DNA from 3 places in the Enterobacter sp. 186315 genome. Region 2 is predicted to be linked to each of the others. Evidence: predicted binding sites of a transcription regulator. Region 2 holds the regulator's gene; each other region holds the start of a gene.
What was found. The regulator CRP, encoded in region 2, controls carbon source genes, mostly activating them, when cyclic AMP is high. The targets are predictions, from matches to a motif close to ATGTGANNNNNNTCACAT.

Region 1 (3,282 bases), on a different contig from region 2:
TGCGCATGGCGCTGGTGAATCTGTCTGCGGTTGCCGCTCCGGCGGGGACCTTGCCGGTAGTGCTGGGCGCAGGCTGGCCGGGCGTGCTGCTGCACGAAGCGGTGGGCCATGGTCTGGAAGGCGACTTCAACCGTCGCGGCACTTCCGTGTTCAGCGGTCAGATGGGACAGCTGGTCTCCTCTGAACTCTGCACCATCGTGGACGACGGCACCATGCAGGATCGCCGCGGCTCTGTCGCCATCGACGATGAAGGTACGCCAGGTCAGTACAACGTGCTGATCGAAAACGGCGTGCTGAAAGGCTACATGCAGGACAAGCTCAACGCGCGTCTGATGGGCGTAGCGCCAACCGGAAACGGTCGTCGCGAATCTTATGCGCACCTGCCGATGCCGCGCATGACCAACACCTACATGCTGCCGGGCCAATCGACTCCGCAGGAGATTATCGAATCCGTGGATTACGGTATCTTCGCGCCAAACTTTGGCGGCGGCCAGGTGGATATCACCTCCGGTAAGTTTGTCTTCTCGACTTCAGAAGCCTACCTGATTGAGAAGGGCAAAGTGACCAAAGCGGTGAAGGGCGCGACTCTGATTGGTTCCGGTATCGAAGCGATGCAGCAGATTTCGATGGTCGGCAACGATCTTAAGCTGGATAACGGCGTCGGCGTCTGCGGTAAAGAGGGCCAAAGCCTGCCGGTGGGTGTCGGTCAGCCAACGCTGAAAGTGGAAGGTCTGACGGTCGGCGGCACGGCGTAACTTTATGTTTCCCTCACCCCGGCCCTCTCCCACAGGGAGAGGGTGGAAAATGTTCCCTCTCCCTGTGGGAGAGGGTTAGGGTGAGGGAAAAATGTCGAAGTCTACTCCTTCCTTCTCCCCCGCATCCCCTGGAACAGCTCCGCCACTTCGACAAAATAGTCGGTCAGATAGTTAATACATACCTGCACCTTAAGCGGCAGCTTGTCCTTTTCGGTATACAGGGCGTAGACCGGGCGCGGATCGGACTGATAGCGCGGGAATAAGATCTCCAGCACGCCGCTGTTGATCTCGTCGATCACCCACATCAGCGGCACGTAGGCGATCCCGGCACCGGCCACCAGCCAGCGTGAGATGGTCATGGGATCGTTTGTCACAAAGCGGCCTTCCGGCAGCAGTTTGGTCGACAGCCCTTCCGGAGCTATCAGCTCGAATTCGTTGTCCGGGCGAACGCTGTACTCCAGCCAGGAGTGGTTGCTGAGATCGGCGGGTTTTTCCGGCACGCCGTACTGGGCGAGATAGCTTTTTGACGCGCAGACCACCATCGGCATACTGCCCAGGCGGCGGGAAAAGAGGCTGGAATCTTGCAGCGCACCCACGCGGATCACCAGATCAAGTCCGTCGGCAATCAGGTCGGGGGCGGGAATGCCCGTTACCAGGTTAACCGTTAATCCGGGGTACTCTTTCAGCATTTCTGCTGTCATACCGGCGAGGACATTTTGTGCCATAGTTGAAGAACAGCCGATACGCAGCGTGCCGATAGGGGTGTTGTTGAACGCGTAAAGTTGCTCGTGGACCTCCTGCACCTCCTGCAACATGCGCCGACAGCCCTGATAGTAAATCTTACCTGCTTCGGTCAGCCCAATGCTGCGGGTGCTGCGGTTCAACAGCTTGACCTGGAGTTCATCTTCCAGTTTAGAGACAGTCTGGCTGATGGACGACACGCTCATCTGAAGCTGTCGCGCGGCGGCGGTAAAAGAGCCAAGTTCAACCACTTTGGCAAAGACGGACATACGTTTTAAACGTTCCATTGTTCACTCTGGCTTAAAAGTGATTTAGATCACATATTATAGATAACAGCATAACAGTTACGTTAATATATTATTAATTACATAACGGCCATGCCCCTCTCGCCCGGCTTTTCCTGCTCTTCTGCGATGGCGTGTGCTGAAAAATTCTGTCGCCTGCATTCTCTCTAATCAAGGTCAACATGAGTCTGTTTCCCGTTATCGTGGTGTTCGGTCTTTCGTTCCCACCGATATTCTTTGAGCTTCTTTTATCACTGGCGATTTTCTGGCTGGTGCGCAAGGTGCTGGTTCCGACCGGGATCTACGATTTCGTCTGGCATCCTGCATTGTTTAATACCGCGCTGTATTGCTGCCTGTTTTACCTGATATCGCGCATGTTTGTCTGAGGTTGATGTGAAAACGCTAACAAGAAAAATCTCCCGCACCGCCATCACTATGGCACTGGTTATCCTCGCGTTCATTGCTATTTTCCGAGCCTGGGTTTATTACACCGAATCCCCCTGGACCCGCGACGCGCGCTTTAGCGCGGATGTGGTGGCGATCGCCCCCGACGTCGCCGGTCTTATCACCGCCGTGAATGTACACGACAACCAGCTGGTAAAAAAAGATCAGGTGCTGTTCACCATCGACCAGCCGCGTTACCAGAAAGCCTTAGAGCAGGCTGATGCCGACGTCGCCTACTACCAGGCGCTGGCGGCGGAAAAACGTCGTGAAGCAGGGCGTCGAAACCAGCTGGGTATTCAGGCGATGTCCCGTGAAGAGATCGACCAGTCTAACAACGTGCTGCAAACCGTGCTGCACCAGCTGGCAAAATCCCAGGCCACGCGCGATCTGGCGAAACTCGATCTGGAGCGCACCGTGATCCGCGCGCCGTCCGACGGCTGGGTCACTAACCTTAACGTCTATACGGGCGAGTTTATTACCCGTGGCTCTACCGCCGTGGCGCTGGTGAAGCAAAACTCCTTCTACGTGCTGGCCTATATGGAAGAGACCAAGCTTGAGGGCGTGCGTCCGGGCTATCGTGCGGAGATCACCCCGCTTGGCAGCAACCGCGTGCTGAAAGGGACGGTCGACAGCGTGGCCGCCGGGGTAACGAACTCCAGCAGCACCAGCGATGCCAAAGGCATGGCGACCGTTGACTCTAACCTTGAGTGGGTGCGTCTGGCCCAGCGCGTGCCGGTGCGTATTCATCTCGACGAGCAGCAGGGCAACCTGTGGCCAGCGGGCACGACGGCGACGGTGGTGATCACCGGTGAAAAAGACCGTGATGCCAGCCAGGACTCTTTCTTCCGTAAAATCGCCCATCGCCTGCGCGAGTTTGGTTAATCGCTATGGGCATTTTTTCCATCGCCAGCCAGCACCTCCGCTTCGCCGTGAAGCTGGCCTGTGCCATCGTGCTGGCGCTGTTCGTCGGCTTTCACTTCCAGCTTGAAACGCCCCGCTGGGCGGTGCTGACGGCGGCTATCGTGGCCGCCGGCCCGGCATTTGCCGCGGGCGGTGAA
Region 2 (3,282 bases):
CGGCGTTGCGCAGGGCGGCGGACTTAAGGGACAGATAGCTTTTCAGCGCGGGCAGCAGCGGCAGACGTTTTTGCTTGTCGGCCATCAGATCGCGCGGATAGAGCGGACGCTGGGTGCGCAGCACGCGCGCAATGCGGCTGAAGTGCCACGCGGCGAACTGCCCGACCGGGTTATCCGCGTGCTGACGGGCAATTTTCTCCAGCGCGCCAAGCTGTTTGTCCATGTTAAAACGCGTGGGGTAGCGGTGATAAAGAATGTCGTCCGCCAGCGTGCGCAGGCGTGCGGAAACGGTCTGGGCGTTCCAGCGGATCACCGCTTCGGCGTGGCTGCGCTCCACCAGCTTTTGCACCTCCTGCGGATGGTGAAGGCTGACGGAGATATGCTCCTGGAGATCGAGCCCCACCTGGAAAATGCGCAGCAGGCGCTTGTAGTCCTGGTTTTTATTGGCGGCGAGCATATGCAGCTGCTGATAACACTGGCTGATGAGATCCACCACCTTCTGCTGGCGGGTGAGCAGCGGCGGCAGCGACTTTTCCGGATCGGCGTGCTGGGTGAGCAGGGTATATTTCGCCTCGCAATAGTCCGCAAGCTGAACGTACAGCAGGCTCAGGGATTCGCGCAGCGGCTGTTCGCGCCACAGCCAGAACCAGAACCAGTTAAACAGCCCGTACCACAGCGTGCCGAGCGCGTAGATCAGCAGCGGCTCCCATATCGGCATGTTCCCGGCGAGGCTCAGGGTGAAGATGGCGGCAATCAGCGAGGCGGGCAGCAGCCGGGCGTGCAGCGAGCTAATTTCTGCCGTCACGCCGAGCGTCATCGCCAGCACGGTTAAGATCAGCGGGAGCGGGATATCGCGGGCCAGCAGCAGCTGCACGGCGAGGCTACAGCCTGCAAACAGGCAGCCGCCAATAATCAGGCGTTTGAAAAAGCGTTTGTGCGGCGTGTCCAGACCGGCAATGTTGCAGCAGGCGGGAACGAGGGAGAACAGCAGACCTTGTTGCAGATGGCCGAGCATCAGCCCCACGGCCACGGGAAGACATAACACCAGCGTTTGTCGCAGTGCATAGTTAACTTCCGGGTGATAGATCAGCCTGCGCCACATGGGGAATAGAGACAAAAACGGCGTGGCACCTCGCGATGCCACGCCGTTTGACCGGAATTAACGGGTCCCGTAAACCACGATAGTTTTACCGTGGGCGGAAATCAGGTTCTGGTCTTCGAGCATTTTCAGGATACGGCCAACCGTTTCACGAGAACAGCCGACGATCTGACCAATTTCCTGACGCGTGATTTTAATTTGCATACCGTCAGGGTGGGTCATGGCGTCTGGCTGTTTCGCCAGGTTCAGCAGCGTCTGTGCGATACGGCCTGTCACGTCCAGGAAGGCGAGGTTACCCACTTTCTCGGAGGTCACTTGCAGACGGCGCGCCATCTGGGAAGAGAGACGCATCAGGATGTCAGGGTTAACCTGAATCAGCTGACGGAATTTCTTGTAGGAGATTTCAGCCACTTCACACGCGGTTTTCGCACGAACCCAGGCGCTACGTTCCTGGCCTTCTTCAAACAGGCCCAGTTCACCGATGAAATCGCCCTGGTTCAGATAAGAAAGGATCATTTCTTTGCCTTCCTCATCTTTGATCAGCACTGCCACCGAGCCTTTAACGATGTAATACAACGTTTCCGCTTTTTCACCCTGGTGAATCAGCGTGCTCTTTGATGGATACTTATGAATATGGCAATGAGACAAGAACCATTCAAGTGTCGGGTCTGTTTGCGGTTTGCCAAGCACCATGCGCTGTTATCCTCTGTTATAAGCTGTCACCAGAGTCATAAGATGCATCCAGACTCTGGGGTTGCAATCGAATTCTTACCCATACCCTGGGAAGTCGGCTGTCGTAACATTATCGCAGCCAGTAAAGTTTGATGTCCTCTGCATACATGTGTAACGTCAATGTATTACTGTAGCATCCCGAGTGTTTTAGCATAGCTTTTGCCGCGTGTCTCCTGGTGTCTCGCTTCAGCATGATGCATGTCGCCTTCCGTTGCGAGAAATGTAACGCACGCGTAATCTGTCACCAAAAATGCAACGTTGGAGTTAATGAATATGCAAGCGCGTGTGAAATGGGTTGAAGGTTTAACGTTCCTGGGCGAATCCGCTTCCGGACACCAGATTTTGATGGACGGCAACTCCGGCGATAAAGCCCCAAGCCCAATGGAGATGGTGCTGATGGCGGCGGGCGGTTGCAGCGCGATTGACGTGGTGTCGATTTTGCAAAAAGGGCGTCATGACGTCACCGATTGCGAGGTAAAGCTTACTTCAGAACGTCGCGAAGAGGCTCCACGCTATTTCACCCACATTAATCTGCATTTTATCGTGACCGGAAAAGCGCTCAAGGACGCGGCGGTATCGCGCGCGGTTGACCTTTCTGCGGAGAAATACTGCTCTGTGGCGTTAATGCTGGAGAAAGCGGTAAAAATTACGCATTCGTTTGAGGTGATCGAAGCGTAACAAATTGGGCATCGTGCGCGTTGATGCCCTCACCCTGGCCCTCTCCCACAGGGAGAGGGAAAATGATCACTCGATCTGCTTCCCTTCCATCAACCGCTGCACCAGCGGGGTCATGATCAGCTCCATCGCCAGCCCCATTTTCCCGCCCGGAACCACTAAAGTATTCATATGAGAAATGAAAGAGCCTTGCAGCATCGCCAGCAGCCAGGGGTAATCGATGTTATCCAGATTGCGGAAATGGATGACCACAAAGCTCTCGTCCAGCGACGGGATGCCTTTGGCGGCAAACGGGTTTGAGGTGTCCACCGTCGGGACGCGCTGGAAGTTGATGTGGGTGCGGGAGAACTGCGGGGTCAGGAAGTTGATGTAATCTTCCATGGAACGCACCACCGAATCCATCACCGCCTCGCGGGAGTGCCCGCGCTCGCTCATATCGCGCGTCAGCTTCTGGATCCACTCCAGGTTCACAATCGGCACCACGCCCACCAGCAGATCCACATGGCGCGCCACGTCGTGTTGCGCGGTCACCACGCCGCCGTGCAGCCCTTCATAAAACAGCACGTCGGTCGGCTCAGGGAGCGGCTGCCACGGGGTAAAGGTCCCCGGCACCTGGTTCCAGGGCACCGCTTCATCGTAGGTGTGCAGATACTTGCGCGACTGGCCAGTGCCGCTTAAGCCGTACTCGCGAAACGTCTGCTCCAGCAGGCTAAAGTCGTTGGCGTCAGGGCCGAAATAGCTGATGTGCTTGCCGAGATCGCGCGCCTTGCGAATCG
Region 3 (3,282 bases), on a different contig from region 2:
TCACGCAGACGGATAGTTGCTTCCAGGTTTACGCCGTTTTCCAGATCGGATTGCAGAGAAACGAACTGTGCGTATTTGTCTTTCATCAGGAAGTCGATACCGTACAGCGCAACGCGACGGTAGTCACCGATGATACGGCCACGGCCATACGCATCTGGCAGACCAGTCAGAACGCCAGACTTACGGCAGTTCAGAATGTCTTTGGTGTAAACATCGAATACGCCCTGGTTGTGGGTCTTACGGTATTCGGTGAAGATTTTTTTCAGCATTGGGTCCAGCTCGCGGTTGTACGCTTTGCATGAACCTTCAACCATTTTGATACCACCGAACGGGATAATCGCGCGTTTCAGTGGTGCTTCAGTTTGCAGACCAACGATTTTCTCAAGGGCTTTGTTGATGTAGCCAGCATCGTGAGAAGTGATGGTGGAAGCAACGGAGGTGTCAAAATCAACTGGCGCGTGAGTGCGGTTTTCCAGTTTAACGCCTTCCATTACGCTGTCCCACAGCTTGGTGGTCGCGTCAGTTGCGCCAGCCAGGAAGGATTCGTCACCTTCATACGGGGTATAGTTTTTCTGAATGAAGTCACGGACGTTTACTTCATTCTGCCAGTCACCTTTAGTAAAACCTTCCCAGGCTGTGGCTAACTTTTCATTAAGCTCGGACATGTAACACCTACCTTCTTAAGTGGATTTTTTATTTTCTGCCTGAAGTAACCATCAATGATGGTCGCCACCACGCAGATAAATGACCCAGTATGTCAACCCAACTAGCAGACCCCCACCGATAATGTTCCCAATAGTGACGGGGATCAGGTTATCAGTAATAAAGTTCATGATAGTCAGGTGAGAGAAACTTTCCGGGGATGAACCAACTGCGGTCCAGAACTCCGGGCTCGCAAAGTCGCGGATGACGATACCCATCGGGATCATAAACATATTCGCGATACTGTGCTCAAAGCCGCTGGCAACAAACATCGCAACCGGCAGAACCATAATTAAGGCTTTGTCCATCAGGCTGCGACCCGAGTAGCTCATCCATACAGCCAGGCAGACCATGAGGTTAGCGAGGATGCCGAGAGCGACGGCTTCGATAAATGTGTGGTGCATTTTGTGGTCGGCGGTTTGCAGGACGTTGAGTCCCCAGGCGCCGTTGGCGGTCATGTACTCGCCAGAAAGCCACATCAACAAAACAAAGAGCAGACAGCCAACCAGGTTTCCAACGTAGACGTTTAACCAGTTGCGTGCCAGTTGGCCCCAGGTAATTCTTCCGCTGGCTTTCGCGACAACGATCAGCACCGTCGAGGTGAAGAGGTCAGCACCGCAGATGACGCAAAGAATCAGACCCAGTGAGAAGCAGATACCACCAATCAGTTTCGCGATGCCGAAGGGCATTGCAGCAGTACCGGTTGTGGCGGTGATGTAGAAGACAAAAGCAATCGAGATGAACACGCCCGCGGTGATAGCCAGATAGAAGGTTTTCATCGGGTGCTTCGTTGCTTTATAGACACCCGCTTCTTCGGCAACTTTGGCCATCGCAGCTGGGAGTAATAGATCAAAAGGGTTGTCAGCTTTCACACTAACTCTCTCTTTATTAAGTCGGCGACGAGATACTAACAAAGCATTATAGAAGAGAAATTGATATAGATCATATCTCGCCTGGCTTATAGGCCCGCAATGTGTATGGTTTTACAGCAAATGCGGAGTAAGTATTTGATTATCCGTATAAAAATAAATTTTAAAAGTTACGAAAAGAGTTGAATTATTTTGTTCGCGCTCCCTTAAAACAGTTAATTAAAATGGAGTATTTATCATAAATAGTAACAGTCAAACCTGGATAAGTATTATTATATTTACCCGTGATTAACTTAATTATTACAATTAAAAATCATTGCGAAAAAAATAAAAAAACGGGGCAATGAAATTGCCCCGTAATATAGCCCAGGCGATTGAATACGCCTACAGTCTGTAATGTTGTATGCGCTTATTTTGACCAGTAAGCGGCTTTTGCTTTTTGCAGTTTCTCGTACGCCTTCAGCAGCGACTGGTGTGCCGGGAAGGCCTTAAGATCGCTATCGACAGCCTGAAGGCCATAGAACGGCGCTTCACCGCTCAGCGCCGCGCTGGCGGCTTCTACCGCATCCGCACCGTACATCCGCACGAACGCATTCAGGTATTGCAGCGGCTGACGATCTTCTTCCAGTGCCAGCAGCAGCAGGGTTTGCAGGCAGCGGTAATAGTTTGCGCGCTCCGGGCTGAAGACCGACTGGTTGAACTCCATCGTCCATTCCGTCCACGCCAGCGCCTGATCCAGATCGCCGCCCGCCAGTGCCAGCATCGCTTTCAGCTCGCCAATACGCAGGGTGTACCAGCCATTGTCTTTGCCGGTCGCCAGACCTAAGAGTTCACGAACGCGCGTAAAGTCATCGTGGCCTTCATCGTCCAGCTGTGCGATCAGATTCAGATAATCTTCTTTTTCCCACTCGCTGCCAGGCAGGGCGAGGATAGTGTCACGATGATGCGCGCCCATGCTGTTATTGGCCAGCCACAAATCTTCTGCCGGATAAATATCAGACATGCCCGGGACCAGAATACGGCATGCGTAGACGCTCAGGTGTTCGTAGTCGGCGATATAGACTTCTTTATCTTCCGCGTTGAAAATCGCCATCAGCGTGGCGAACTCCTCTTCGGTTGTTCCGGCAAAGCTCCAGTCCACGAACGGGTAGTCGGCGTCTTGCTTGAACATATCCCATGAGATCAAACCGCTGGAATCGATAAAGTGGGTTTCGAGGTTCGCGTGTTCAGCCACTTCTTCGTCATCAAACGTCGGCGGGGTAAACACGTCCAGATCTTTCAGCCCGCGGCCCTGTAACAGCTCGGTGACGGTACGCTCCAGCGCCACGCCAAAGTCCGGGTGCGCGCCGAAGGAGGCGAAGCAGGTTCCGTTAGCCGGGTTGAACAGCACCACGCAGATAACCGGGTATTTACCGCCCAGCGAGCCGTCGTAGGCAAAAATTGGGAAACCTTCTGCTTCCAGTTTGGCGATGGATTCCACCACGCCAGGGTAGCGCGCCAGCACGTCGGCCGGGATTTCTGGCAGGCTGATGGATTCGGCGATAATACGGTTTTTAATATGACGTTCGAAAACTTCAGACAGACCCTGAACGCGCGCTTCGTTGCGGGTGTTACCGGCTGACATGCCGTTAGACACGTACAGGTTGCCCACGATATTCATCGGAATATAGACGGTCTGCTCGTCAGACTGGCGGGTAAACGGCAGAGCACA

Region 1: aaeR (HTH-type transcriptional activator AaeR) is a predicted target of CRP. The motif match lies at 1,801-1,818, and genes of this name have one in related genera.
Region 3: focA (formate transporter FocA) is a predicted target of CRP. The motif match lies at 1,633-1,650, and genes of this name have one in related genera.

Annotation. Positions count from the first base shown of each region.
Region 1 is NZ_JBPTTK010000009.1:174,198-177,479, reverse strand. It holds gene tldD (metalloprotease TldD) at 1-755, shown strand, start outside; gene aaeR (HTH-type transcriptional activator AaeR) at 857-1,783, opposite strand; gene aaeX (p-hydroxybenzoic acid efflux pump operon protein AaeX) at 1,963-2,166, shown strand; gene aaeA (p-hydroxybenzoic acid efflux pump subunit AaeA) at 2,174-3,106, shown strand; gene aaeB (p-hydroxybenzoic acid efflux pump subunit AaeB) at 3,112-3,282, shown strand, end outside.
Region 2 is NZ_JBPTTK010000024.1:21,904-25,185, reverse strand. It holds gene ACSVHP_RS19940 (YccS/YhfK family putative transporter) at 1-1,102, opposite strand, end outside; gene crp (cAMP-activated global transcriptional regulator CRP) at 1,160-1,792, opposite strand; gene ACSVHP_RS19930 (OsmC family protein) at 2,105-2,509, shown strand; gene ACSVHP_RS19925 (phosphoribulokinase) at 2,576-3,282, opposite strand, start outside.
Region 3 is NZ_JBPTTK010000006.1:182,613-185,894, forward strand. It holds gene pflB (formate C-acetyltransferase) at 1-665, opposite strand, end outside; gene focA (formate transporter FocA) at 717-1,574, opposite strand; gene ycaO (30S ribosomal protein S12 methylthiotransferase accessory factor YcaO) at 1,981-3,282, opposite strand, start outside.